2 regions of the Agromyces sp. NPDC058064 genome follow, and region 1 is predicted to be linked to the other one. Evidence: predicted binding sites of a transcription regulator. Region 1 holds the regulator's gene; the other holds the start of a gene.
The links. The regulator LexA, encoded in region 1, represses DNA repair genes until DNA is damaged. The targets are predictions, from matches to a motif close to TCGAACANNTGTTCGA.
Positions count from the first base shown of each region.

Region 2: the regulator LexA is predicted to act here: its motif matches at 2,734-2,749, upstream of uvrA (excinuclease ABC subunit UvrA).

Region 1 is NZ_JBHVSE010000005.1:269,903-275,449, forward strand. It holds gene ACFVSL_RS16815 (methylenetetrahydrofolate reductase) at 1-399, shown strand, start outside; gene metE (5-methyltetrahydropteroyltriglutamate--homocysteine S-methyltransferase) at 396-2,750, shown strand; gene lexA (transcriptional repressor LexA) at 2,857-3,540, opposite strand; gene ACFVSL_RS16830 (LysM peptidoglycan-binding domain-containing protein) at 3,799-4,224, shown strand; gene ACFVSL_RS16835 (histidinol-phosphate transaminase) at 4,292-5,407, shown strand; gene hisB (imidazoleglycerol-phosphate dehydratase HisB) at 5,404-5,547, shown strand, end outside.
Region 2 is NZ_JBHVSE010000002.1:1,182,722-1,188,268, reverse strand. It holds gene uvrA (excinuclease ABC subunit UvrA) at 1-2,678, opposite strand, end outside; gene uvrB (excinuclease ABC subunit UvrB) at 2,798-4,864, opposite strand; gene coaE (dephospho-CoA kinase) at 5,007-5,547, opposite strand, start outside.

The sequences.
Region 1 (5,547 bases):
ATCGCGGGCGCGACCCTCGCGATCACGCAGCTGTTCTGGCACGCCGACGACTACCTCGGCTACGTCGAGCGCGCACGCGCGGCGGGCGTGACCATCCCGATCCTGCCGGGCATCATGCCCGTCACGACGCCCGCCAGGCTCGCCAGGCTCACCGAGCTCACCGGGGTCGAGGCCCCGTCGGAGCTCGCCATCGACCTCGAGATCGAACCCGATCCCGAGGCCCAGGCCGAGCTCGGCGTCGCCTACGCGGCGGAGCTCGCCGACGGGGTGCTCGCGGGCGGCGCGCCCGGCCTGCACCTCTACACCTTCAACCGTCACGAGGCCGTGCTGGGCGTGCTCGCCCGGCTCGATCTCGGAGTCTCACCACAGCTCGTCAATGAGAGGAACACCGCACGATGACCGCACCCGCCTTCCCCACCGGCACGATCCTGGGCTACCCCCGGATCGGCCGTCGCCGTGAGCTCAAGCGCGCCGTCGAGGCGTTCTGGGCCGGCACGATCGACGCCGACGAGCTCGAGGCGCGCGCCGCCGCGCTCCGCACCGCGACCCGCGAGCGCCTCGCCGCGCAGGGCCTCGGCCGCACCGGCTCCGCCATCCCCGAGTCGTTCTCGTTCTACGACCAGGTCCTCGACGCGGCGGTCGCCGTGGGCGCCGTGCCGACGCGCTTCGCCCGCTTCCTCGGCGAGGACGGCAGCGTCGACCTCGGCGCCTACTTCACCATCGCCCGTGGTGTCGGCGACGACGCCCCGCTCGAGATGACGAAGTGGTTCGACTCGAACTACCACTACCTCGTGCCCGAGATCGGCCCCGACACCGACTTCTCGCTGCACGCCGACCGCATCCTCGCCGAGTTCGCCGAGGCGAAGGCGCAGGGCTTCCTCACGCGTCCCGTGGTCGTCGGCCCGGTCACCTTCCTCCTCCTCGCGAAGCCCGCCGACGACGCACCCCAGGGCTTTCGGCCGATCGACCGCCTCGCCGAGCTCGTGCCGGTCTACGGCGAGCTCCTCGCCGAGCTCGCCCGCGCGGGCGCCGAATGGGTGCAGCTCGACGAGCCCGCCCTCGTGAGCGAGTCGATCGACGAGCCGCGGGCCCGCGTGCTCGAGTCGGCGGCCGCAGCGTACGACGCGCTCGGCGCGCAGGACGAGCGCCCCGCGATCTTCGTCGCCGCTCCGTACGGCTCGCTCGACGACGCGCTGCCGGTGCTCGCCGCGACCCCCGTCGAGGCGATCTCCCTCGATCTCGTGCGCGGATCGCTGCCCGAGGGCCTCGACCCCGTCACCGCCGAGTCGCTCGCCGCGAAGACCCTCGTCGCGGGCGTCGTCGACGGGCACAACATCTGGCGCGGCGACCTCGCCGCGGCGTACGAGCGGGTCGCCGCGGTTCAGCACCTCTCGGGCAGCGTGGCGGTCTCGACCTCGACCTCGCTCCTGCACGTTCCCCACGACGTCGAGGACGAGCAGTCGCTCGACGCCCGCCTCGTCTCGTGGCTCGCCTTCGCCGACCAGAAGGTCGCGCAGGTCGCGACCCTCGCCCGCGGCCTCGCCGAGGGGCGCGACGCGATCGCGGCCGAGCTCGACGAGGCATCCGCCGCGCTCACCGACCGCAGCGCCGCGCCCGGCGTGCGGGTTCCCGCGGTGCGCGACCGCCTCTCGGCGCTCGCCGACGCCGACTTCGACCGCGGCGACTACGCCGCGCGGGTCGCGGCCCAGGCCGAGCTCGAGCTGCCCGAGCTGCCGACCACGACGATCGGCTCGTTCCCGCAGACGAGCGACATCCGTCGCGCCCGCGCCCGCCTGGGCAAGGGCGAGCTCGACGCCGACGGCTACGCGCAGCTCATGCGCGAGGAGATCGAGCGCGTCGTGCGGCTCCAGGAGGAGATCGGCCTCGACGTGCTCGTGCACGGCGAGCCCGAGCGCAACGACATGGTGCAGTACTTCGCCGAGCTCCTCGACGGCTTCGCCGTCACCGAGCACGGCTGGGTGCAGTCGTACGGGTCGCGCTGCACGCGCCCCTCGATCCTCTGGGGGGACGTCTCGCGTCCGGCGCCGATGACGGTCGAGTGGTCGGCGTACGCGCAGTCGCTGACGGAGAAGCCCGTCAAGGGCATGCTCACCGGCCCCGTGACGATCCTCGCCTGGTCGTTCGTGCGCGACGACCAGCCGCTCGGCGACACCGCGCGTCAGGTGGCGCTCGCGCTGCGCGACGAGATCGCCGACCTCGAGTCGGCCGGCATCAAGGTGATCCAGGTCGACGAGCCCGCGCTCCGCGAGCTCCTGCCGCTGAAGCTCGCCGACCAGCCGGCCTACCTCGACTGGTCGGTCGGCTCGTTCAAGCTCGCGACGGCGGGTGCGGCGGCGGCGACGCAGGTGCACACGCACCTCTGCTACTCGGAGTTCGGCGTCGTCATCGACGCGATCAAGAACCTCGACGCCGACGTGACCTCGATCGAGGCGGCGCGCAGCCGCATGGAGGTCGTCGACGACCTCTCGACGAGCGGGTTCGACCACGGCATCGGCCCGGGCGTCTACGACATCCACTCGCCGCGCGTGCCGTCGACCGCCGAGGTGCAGGCGCTCCTCGAGCGCGCGGTCGCCGAGATCCCGGCGTCGCGCCTCTGGGTCAACCCCGACTGCGGCCTGAAGACGCGCGGCTACGACGAGACGGTCGCCTCGCTCGAGAACATCCTCGAGGCGACGCGCGCCGTGCGCGCCGAGCTCGGGGCCCGCACCGAGCCGGCGCTCGCGGGCTAGCCGGTCGACGAGAGAGAGGGGCGGATGCCGTGGCATCCGCCCCTCTTCGGCGTTCCGGCGCGGCCGGACCGAGCCATTCGCGCGGCGGACCGAACGTGAACGGGGGTCAGACGGCGCGGAGCACCGAGACCACCTTGCCGAGCACCTCGGCGTGGTCGCCGACGATCGGCTCGAACGCGCTGTTTCGGGGGAGCAGCCAGGTGTGGCCGTCGCGCTGCCGGAAGACCTTCACGGTCGCCTCGCCGTCGAGCATCGCGGCGACGATCTCGCCGTTCTCGGCGGTGCGCTGCGATCGCACGACCACCCAGTCGCCGTCGCAGATCGCGGCGTCGATCATCGAGTCGCCGACGACCTTGAGGATGAAGAGCTCGCCCTTGCCGACGAGCTGGCGGGGGAGCGGGAAGACCTCTTCGACCTGCTGCTCGGCGGTGATCGGCACGCCGGCGGCGATGCGCCCGACGAGCGGGACCATCGCGGCGTCGCCGACGGGAGCCGCGTCGCCCGTGGTCGGGGTGCGCTCCTCGAGGCCAGGCACCTCGATGAGGATCTCGAGCGCGCGGGGGCGGTTGGGGTCGCGCCGCAGGTAGCCGGCGAGCTCGAGCTGGTTGAGCTGGTGGGTGACGCTCGAGAGCGAGGAGAGCCCGACGGCGTCGCCGATCTCGCGCATGCTCGGCGGGTAGCCGCGGCTCGCGACCGAGCGCTGCACGACCTCGAGGATGGCGAGCTGCTTCGCGGAGAGGCTCTTGCGTCGACGCGCCTTCCCGATCTCACGCACGTCGTTGTCGCTCACGGTCTCCGCCCCTCGTTGCGATCGCCTCGCGATCGGATGTCGGTGGTGTCTGCTGCACTGTTCTCCAGACATTCGAAACTGTATCCGCCTCGCAGGGGTGCGGCAAACATTCGTTCGAGTGTGTCGGGGTATTCGTGCACGAGAACGTGCGTGTCCGGGTGCTTGCCTTCGAATTCATTCGAAGATATATTCGGAACATAGATTCGCATTCGGCCCTCCCGGCCGAGGGCCGGATGCGATTCACTCAGGAGGTGTGAGATGAGCGCAGCGATCATGACCGGCGGCTACGGCCCGGTGCAGTCCCGCCCGGTGCCGCTCCGCGAGCCCGAGCGCGCCGTTCGGGCGACCGCGGCCGCCGAGGGGGTCGTGGTCCGCACCCGCCTGCGGCTGACCCCCCGCGGTCGATTCGTCTTCACGACGCTCGCCGCACTCCCGCTCGTCGTCTGGGCGTTCGCGCTCGTCCTGGGTGCGGGCGGCGCGGCCGCCGACGTCGCCGGGGCGGGCGCCGGAGCGGCGCTCGAGTACGTCACCGTCGAGGTGGGCGGCTCCCTCTGGGAGATCGCCGAGTCGGTCGCGCCCACCGCCGACCCGCGCGACACGATCGCCGAGATCCTCCGCCTCAACGGTCTCGACGAGGCCACGATCGTCCCCGGCCAGCAGCTCGCCGTTCCGGCGGGCGAGTGATCGAGACCCCCGGTCATACGGGGTCGCACGGGCCGACCGCCCGCGCCCGCGTGGCTAGCATGGTTCGGTGACGAGTCTCGAAGACCTCCCCATCCGTGACGACCTCAGAGGGCGTTCGCCGTACGGCGCTCCGCAGAAGTCCGTCCCCGTGGCGCTCAACGTCAACGAGAACACGCATCCGATCCCCGAAGACGTCGCGCACGACATCGTGGCCCGCGTCGCGGCGGCGATCCTCCGGCTCAACCGCTATCCCGACCGCGAGTTCACCGAGCTCCGCGAGGCGCTCGCGGGCTACCTCGGCCACGGGCTGACCCCCGACCACATCTGGGCCGCGAACGGGTCGAACGAGGTGCTCCAGCACCTCCTGCAGGCCTTCGGAGGTCCCGGCCGACGCGCGCTCGGGTTCGACCCGACCTACTCGATGTACGGGCTGCTCGCCTCGGGCACCGGCACCGAGTGGATCGGCGCGCCCCGCGACGAGGAGTTCGAACTCACGCCCGAGACCGCGGTCGCCGCCGTGCGCGAGCACGACCCCGACCTCGTGCTGCTCTGCGCGCCCAACAACCCGACCGGCACCCCGCTCGACCTCGACACGATCCGGGCGGTCGCCGACGCGGCCCGCGGCATCGTCATCGTCGACGAGGCGTACTTCGAGTTCGCCGACCCGGGCACGCCGAGCGCCCTCACCCTGCTCGAGGGGCGTCCGCGCCTCGTCGTCTCGCGCACGATGAGCAAGGCGTTCGCCTTCGCGGGCGCCAGGGTCGGCTACCTCGCCGGCGACCCGGTGACGATCGACGCGCTGCGCCTCGTGCGGCTGCCGTACCACCTCTCCGCGCTCACCCAGGCGGCCGCGCTCGGCGCCCTCGCCCACTCGGGAGAGATGCTCGCGATGGTCGACGAGATCCGCGGCCAGCGCGAGCGCATCTCGGTCGAGCTCGCGCGGCTCGGCTTCGCACCGCACCGCAGCGGTTCGAACTTCGTGCTCTTCGGCGGCGTCGACGACCCGCACGCCGTCTTCGAGGCGCTCCTCGCGCGGGGCATCCTCATTCGCGAACTCGGCATCCCGGGGCACCTGCGCGTGACCGCGGGCACCGAGGCCGAGACCACCGCGTTCCTCGAGGCGATCGCCGTGTTCGCCCCGAACCGGGCGGCGGGCGCCGCCGAGAATAGGATCGACGCATGAGCGGCCAGACCCAGAACCGCGCGGTGCGCGTGCAGCGCGAGACCAGCGAGTCGAGCATCGACCTCTCGATCGACCTCGACGGCACCGGGGCGAGCGACATCGAGACGGGGGTGCCGTTCTACGACCACCTGCTGACGGCG
Region 2 (5,547 bases), on a different contig from region 1:
TTGTCGACGAGCTTGCCGAGCACCTTCAGGAGCTTCTGCACGTCTTCGAAGTGGAGGCCGGTGGTCGGCTCGTCGAGCACGTAGACGCTGCGGCCGTTCGAGCGGCGCTGCAGCTCGGTCGCGAGCTTCACGCGCTGCGCCTCGCCGCCCGAGAGGGTGGTCGCGCTCTGGCCGAGCTGCACGTAGCCGAGACCGACGTCGACCAGGGTCTTCAGGTAGCGGTGGATCGCGGAGATCGGCTCGAAGAACTCGGCCGCCTCGCTGATCGGCATCTCGAGCACCTCGGCGATGTTCTTGCCCTTGTAGTGCACCTGCAGGGTCTCGCGGTTGTAGCGCTGGCCCCCGCAGACCTCGCACGCGACGTAGACGTCGGGCAGGAAGTTCATCTCGATCTTGATCGTGCCGTCGCCCGAGCACGCCTCGCAACGGCCGCCCTTGACGTTGAAGCTAAAGCGGCCGGGCAGGTAGCCCCGCGCCTTCGCCTCGTTCGTCTCGGAGAAGAGGGTGCGGATGCGGTCGAACACGCCGGTGTAGGTCGCGGGGTTCGACCGCGGCGTGCGGCCGATCGGCGCCTGGTCGACGTGGACGACCTTGTCGAGGTGCTCGAGGCCGGTCACGCGGCGGTGCTTGCCCGGCACCTTGCGGGCCCCGTTCAGCCGGTTGGCGAGCACCCGGTAGAGGATGTCGTTGACGAGCGAGGACTTGCCCGAGCCGCTGACGCCGGTGACGGCCGTCAGCACGCCGAGCGGGAACTCGACGTCGACGCCGCGGAGGTTGTTGGCCTCGGCGCCCTGCACCGAGATCACGCGCTCGCGATCGATCGCCCGACGGCGAGCCGGCACGGCGATCTCACGACGGCCGGAGAGGTAGTCGCCGGTGAGCGAACGCGTGTTCTTCAGGAGGTCGGCGTAGCTGCCCGAGTGCACGACGGTACCGCCGTTGACGCCGGCGCCCGGCCCGATGTCGACGATCCAGTCGGCCGTGCGGATGGTGTCTTCGTCGTGCTCGACGACGATGAGCGTGTTGCCCAGGTCGCGGAGGGCGATCAGCGTGTCGATCAGCCGGCGGTTGTCGCGCTGATGCAGGCCGATGCTCGGCTCGTCGAGCACGTAGAGCACCCCGGTGAGGCCCGAGCCGATCTGCGTCGCGAGACGGATGCGCTGCGCCTCGCCGCCCGAGAGCGTACCGGCCGCGCGGGCCAGGTCGAGGTAGCTGAGGCCGACCCTGATGAGGAAGTCGAGCCGGAGCTTGATCTCGCGCAGCACCTGCGCGCCGATCTTCTGCTCGCGCTCGGTGAGCTCGAGCCGGTCCATGAAGGCGCGGGCGTCGGTCAGGCTCAGCAGGCCGACGTCGGCGATGCTGTGGTCGTGGATGAGCACCGAGAGCACCTCGGGCTTCAGCCGCTTGCCGTCGCAGACCGGGCACGGCACCTCGCGCAGGTACTCGGACCACCGGGCGCGCTGCACGTCGGTCTCGGCCTGCAGGTACTGGCGCTCGATGTACGGCACGACGCCCTCGAAGCCCGAGCTGTAGCTCATCTCGCGGCCGTAGCGGTTGCGCCAGCGCACCTTGACCTCGAAGTTGTCGCCGCGGAGCACGGCGTTGCGAGCGTCCTCGTCGAGCTGCTCCCATGGAGTGTCGAGCGAGAAGCCGAGATCGCGGGCGAGGCCGTCGAGCAGCTTCTCGTAGTAGTTGTAGAGGCTCTTGCCCTGCGAGGTCCACGGGAGGATGACGCCGTCGGCGATGCTCAGCTCGGGATCGCCGAGCAGCAGCGCCTCGTCGACCGACATGCGGGTGCCGAGGCCCGAGCACTCGGGGCAGGCGCCGAACGGCGCGTTGAACGAGAAGGTGCGCGGCTCGATCTCGGTGAGCTGGATGGGGTGCTGGTTCGGGCAGGAGAGCTTCTCGGAGAAGGTGGCCCACGCGTCGGGACCCTGCTCGTCGACGTAGTTGACCTGGACGAGCCCGTCGGTGAGCCGCAGCGCGGTCTCGAGCGAGTCGGTGAGCCGACCGAGCACGTCGGCCCCCGCGACGAGTCGGTCAACGACGACCGAGATGTCGTGCTTGACCTGCTTCTTCAGCTTCGGCGGCTCGTCGAGCCGGATGACGTCGCCGTCGACCACGGCGCGCGAGTAGCCCTGCGCCGCGAGCTCGCGGAAGAGGTCGACGAACTCGCCCTTCTTCTTCGAGACGACCGGGCTCAGCACCTGGAACCGGGTGCCGGCCTCGAGCTCCATCAGCCGGTCGGCGATCTGCTGCACGGTCTGCCGCTGGATCTTCTCGCCGCAGACCGGGCAGTGCGGCACGCCGATGCGCGCCCACAGCAGCCGCATGTAGTCGTAGATCTCGGTGATGGTGCCGACCGTCGAGCGCGGGTTGCGGTTCGTCGACTTCTGGTCGATCGAGACGGCCGGGCTCAGCCCCTCGATGAAGTCGACGTCGGGTCGATCGACCTGGCCGAGGAACTGCCGCGCGTAGGCCGAGAGCGACTCGACGTAGCGGCGCTGCCCCTCGGCGAAGATCGTGTCGAAGGCGAGCGACGACTTGCCCGACCCCGAGAGCCCCGTGAACACCACCATCGCGTCGCGAGGAATCTCGACGTCGACGTTGTGCAGGTTGTGCACGCGGGCTCCGCGGACACTCAGGCGCGAATGGGCATCGAGACGTGAAACTGGCACCCTACGAGTCTAAGGAGGACCACCGACACGGACGGCTCGGCGGCACGCGCTCTGAGCGAACATATGTTCGATCGACGCGATGGTGCGGGCCGTGGAGCGCAGCAGGCGCCCCCGGGGTGCTACCCGAGGTGCCCCGCCTTCTCCATCTGGCGGAGCTCGCGCTTGAGCTCGGACACCTCGTCGCGGAGTCGTGCGGCCAGCTCGAACTTCAGCTCGCCCGCCGCCTCGAGCATCTGCTCGTTGAGATCGCGGATGAGCTCCTCGAGGTCGTTCGCGCCCTCGGCGGCGATGCCCTCGCGACGGAGGTTCGGCACCGGCGACTTCTTGCGCCCGTCGCGGCCGGCGAGCAGCGCCGCGGTGTCGGCCTCCTCGCGGGCGAGCACCTCGGTGATGTCGGCGATGCGCTTGCGGAGCGGCTGGGGGTCGATGCCGTTCGCCCGGTTGTACTCGAGCTGCATCTCGCGTCGGCGCGTCGTCTCTTCGATGGCCTGGTTCATCGAGTCGGTGAGCACGTCGGCGTACATGTGCACCTCGCCCGAGACGTTTCGCGCCGCACGGCCGATCGTCTGGATGAGCGAGGTCGCCGAACGCAGGAACCCCTCCTTGTCGGCGTCGAGGATCGCGACGAGCGAGACCTCGGGCAGGTCGAGGCCCTCTCGGAGCAGGTTGATGCCGACGAGCACGTCGTAGACGCCCGCGCGCAGTTCGGTGAGCAGCTCGACGCGGCGGAGGGTGTCGACGTCGGAGTGCAGGTAGCGCACCCGGACCCCGGCCTCGGTGAGGAAGTCGGTGAGCTCCTCGGCCATCTTCTTCGTGAGCGTGGTGACGAGCACGCGCTCGTCGCGTTCGGCGCGCGTGCGGATCTCCTCCAGCAGGTCGTCGATCTGCCCCTTCGAGGGCTTCACCACGATCTGCGGGTCGACGAGGCCCGTCGGGCGGATGATCTGCTCGACGACGCCGTCGGCGACGCCCATCTCGTACCGCCCCGGGGTTGCCGAGAGGTAGACGGTCTGCCCCACGCGGTTCTTGAACTCGTTCCACTTGAGCGGGCGGTTGTCGAGTGCGCTCGGCAGCCGGAAGCCGTGCTCGACGAGCGTGCGCTTGCGCGACGAGTCGCCCTCGTACATCGCGCCGATCTGCGGCACGGTGACGTGCGACTCGTCGATGACGACGAGGAAGTCGTCGGCGAAGTAGTCGAGCAGGCAGTGCGGCGCCTCGCCGGGCTCGCGACCGTCGATGTGCCGCGAGTAGTTCTCGATGCCGGAGCAGAAGCCGATCTGCTCCATCATCTCGAGGTCGAAGGTGGTGCGCATGCGCAGCCGCTGCGCCTCGAGCAGCTTGCCCTCGCGCTCGAGCTCCGCGAGCCGTTCGTCGAGCTCGGTGCGGATCGTGCCGATCGCCCGCTGCATCACCTCGGTGGAGGCGACGTAGTGGGACCCCGGGAACACCGGCACCGCGTCGAGCTTCGCGACGACCTGCCCGGTGAGCGGGTGCAGGCTGTAGAGCGCCTCGATCTCGTCGCCGAACATCTCGATGCGGATCGCCAGCTCTTCGTAGATCGGGATGATCTCGATCGTGTCGCCGCGCACACGGAAGTTGCCGCGCGAGAAGTCGACGTCGTTGCGCTGGTACTGCATCGAGACGAACTTGCGGATGAGCCAGTCGCGGTCGACCCGCTGCCCCACCTGCAACGGCATCATCGCGCCGAGGTACTCTTCAGGGGTGCCGAGGCCGTAGATGCACGAGACGGTCGAGACGACGACGACGTCGCGGCGGCTGAGCAGGGAGTTCGTCGTCGAGTGGCGCAGGCGCTCGACCTCGGCGTTGATCGACGAGTCCTTCTCGATGAAGGTGTCGGTCTGCGGCACGTAGGCCTCGGGCTGGTAGTAGTCGTAGTACGACACGAAGTACTCGACCGCGTTGTTGGGCAGGAGCTCGCGGAACTCGGTGGCGAGCTGCGCCGCGAGGGTCTTGTTGTGCGCGAGCACGAGCGTCGGCCGCTGCACCTGCTCGATGAGCCAGGCGGTGGTCGCCGACTTGCCGGTGCCCGTCGCGCCGAGCAGCACCACGTCGGTCTCGCCGGCGTTGATGCGCCCGGCCAGCTCGGCGATCGCCTGCGGCTGATCACCGCTCGGACGGTACTCGCTGACGACCTCGAACGGACGAACTGAACGCGTGGCCTGCATCCTGCAAGTCTAGGTTCGCCCACCGACACCGCGGCCGGCGTTCGCCCGCGGCGCACGCCCCGGCCCCGGAGCCCGCCGGCCACGCCGGGCACGCGGTCCAGACGGCGCTCACCGCCGCGCCGTCGACGCGGACGACGTGCGATCAGGCGCGGGCGGCCCGGCGCGAGACGATGTCGGCCCAGAGGGCGTCGGTCTGGCTCATCGTGTGCGCGAGGGTGCCGTCGGTGTCGATCACGACGTCGGCGATCTCGAGCCGACGCGTGTTGTCGACCTGGGCGTCGACGCGCGCCTGCGCCTGGTTGAAGTCGAGGCCGCGCTCCTCCACGAGGCGCTTCACCTGCGTCTTGCGCGGCGCGTTCGTCACGACGATGAGGTCGAAGGGGTGGTCGACGGATGCCTCGACGAGCAGCGGCACGTCGTACACGACCACCGCGTCGGGGTTCTCGGCCTCGGCCTTCGCGATCAGCCTGCCCGACAGCTCGCGGACCGCGGGGTGCACGATCGCGTTGAGACGGGCGCGGGCCGCGTCGTCGGCGAAGACGAGCTCACCGAGCTTCACCCGGTCGAGCGAGCCGTCGGCGCGCAGCACGCCATCGCCGAACTCGGCGACGATCGCGGCCAGCCCGGGCGTGCCGGGCTCGACGACGCGACGTGCGAGCTCATCGGCGTCGAGGTGCACGGCG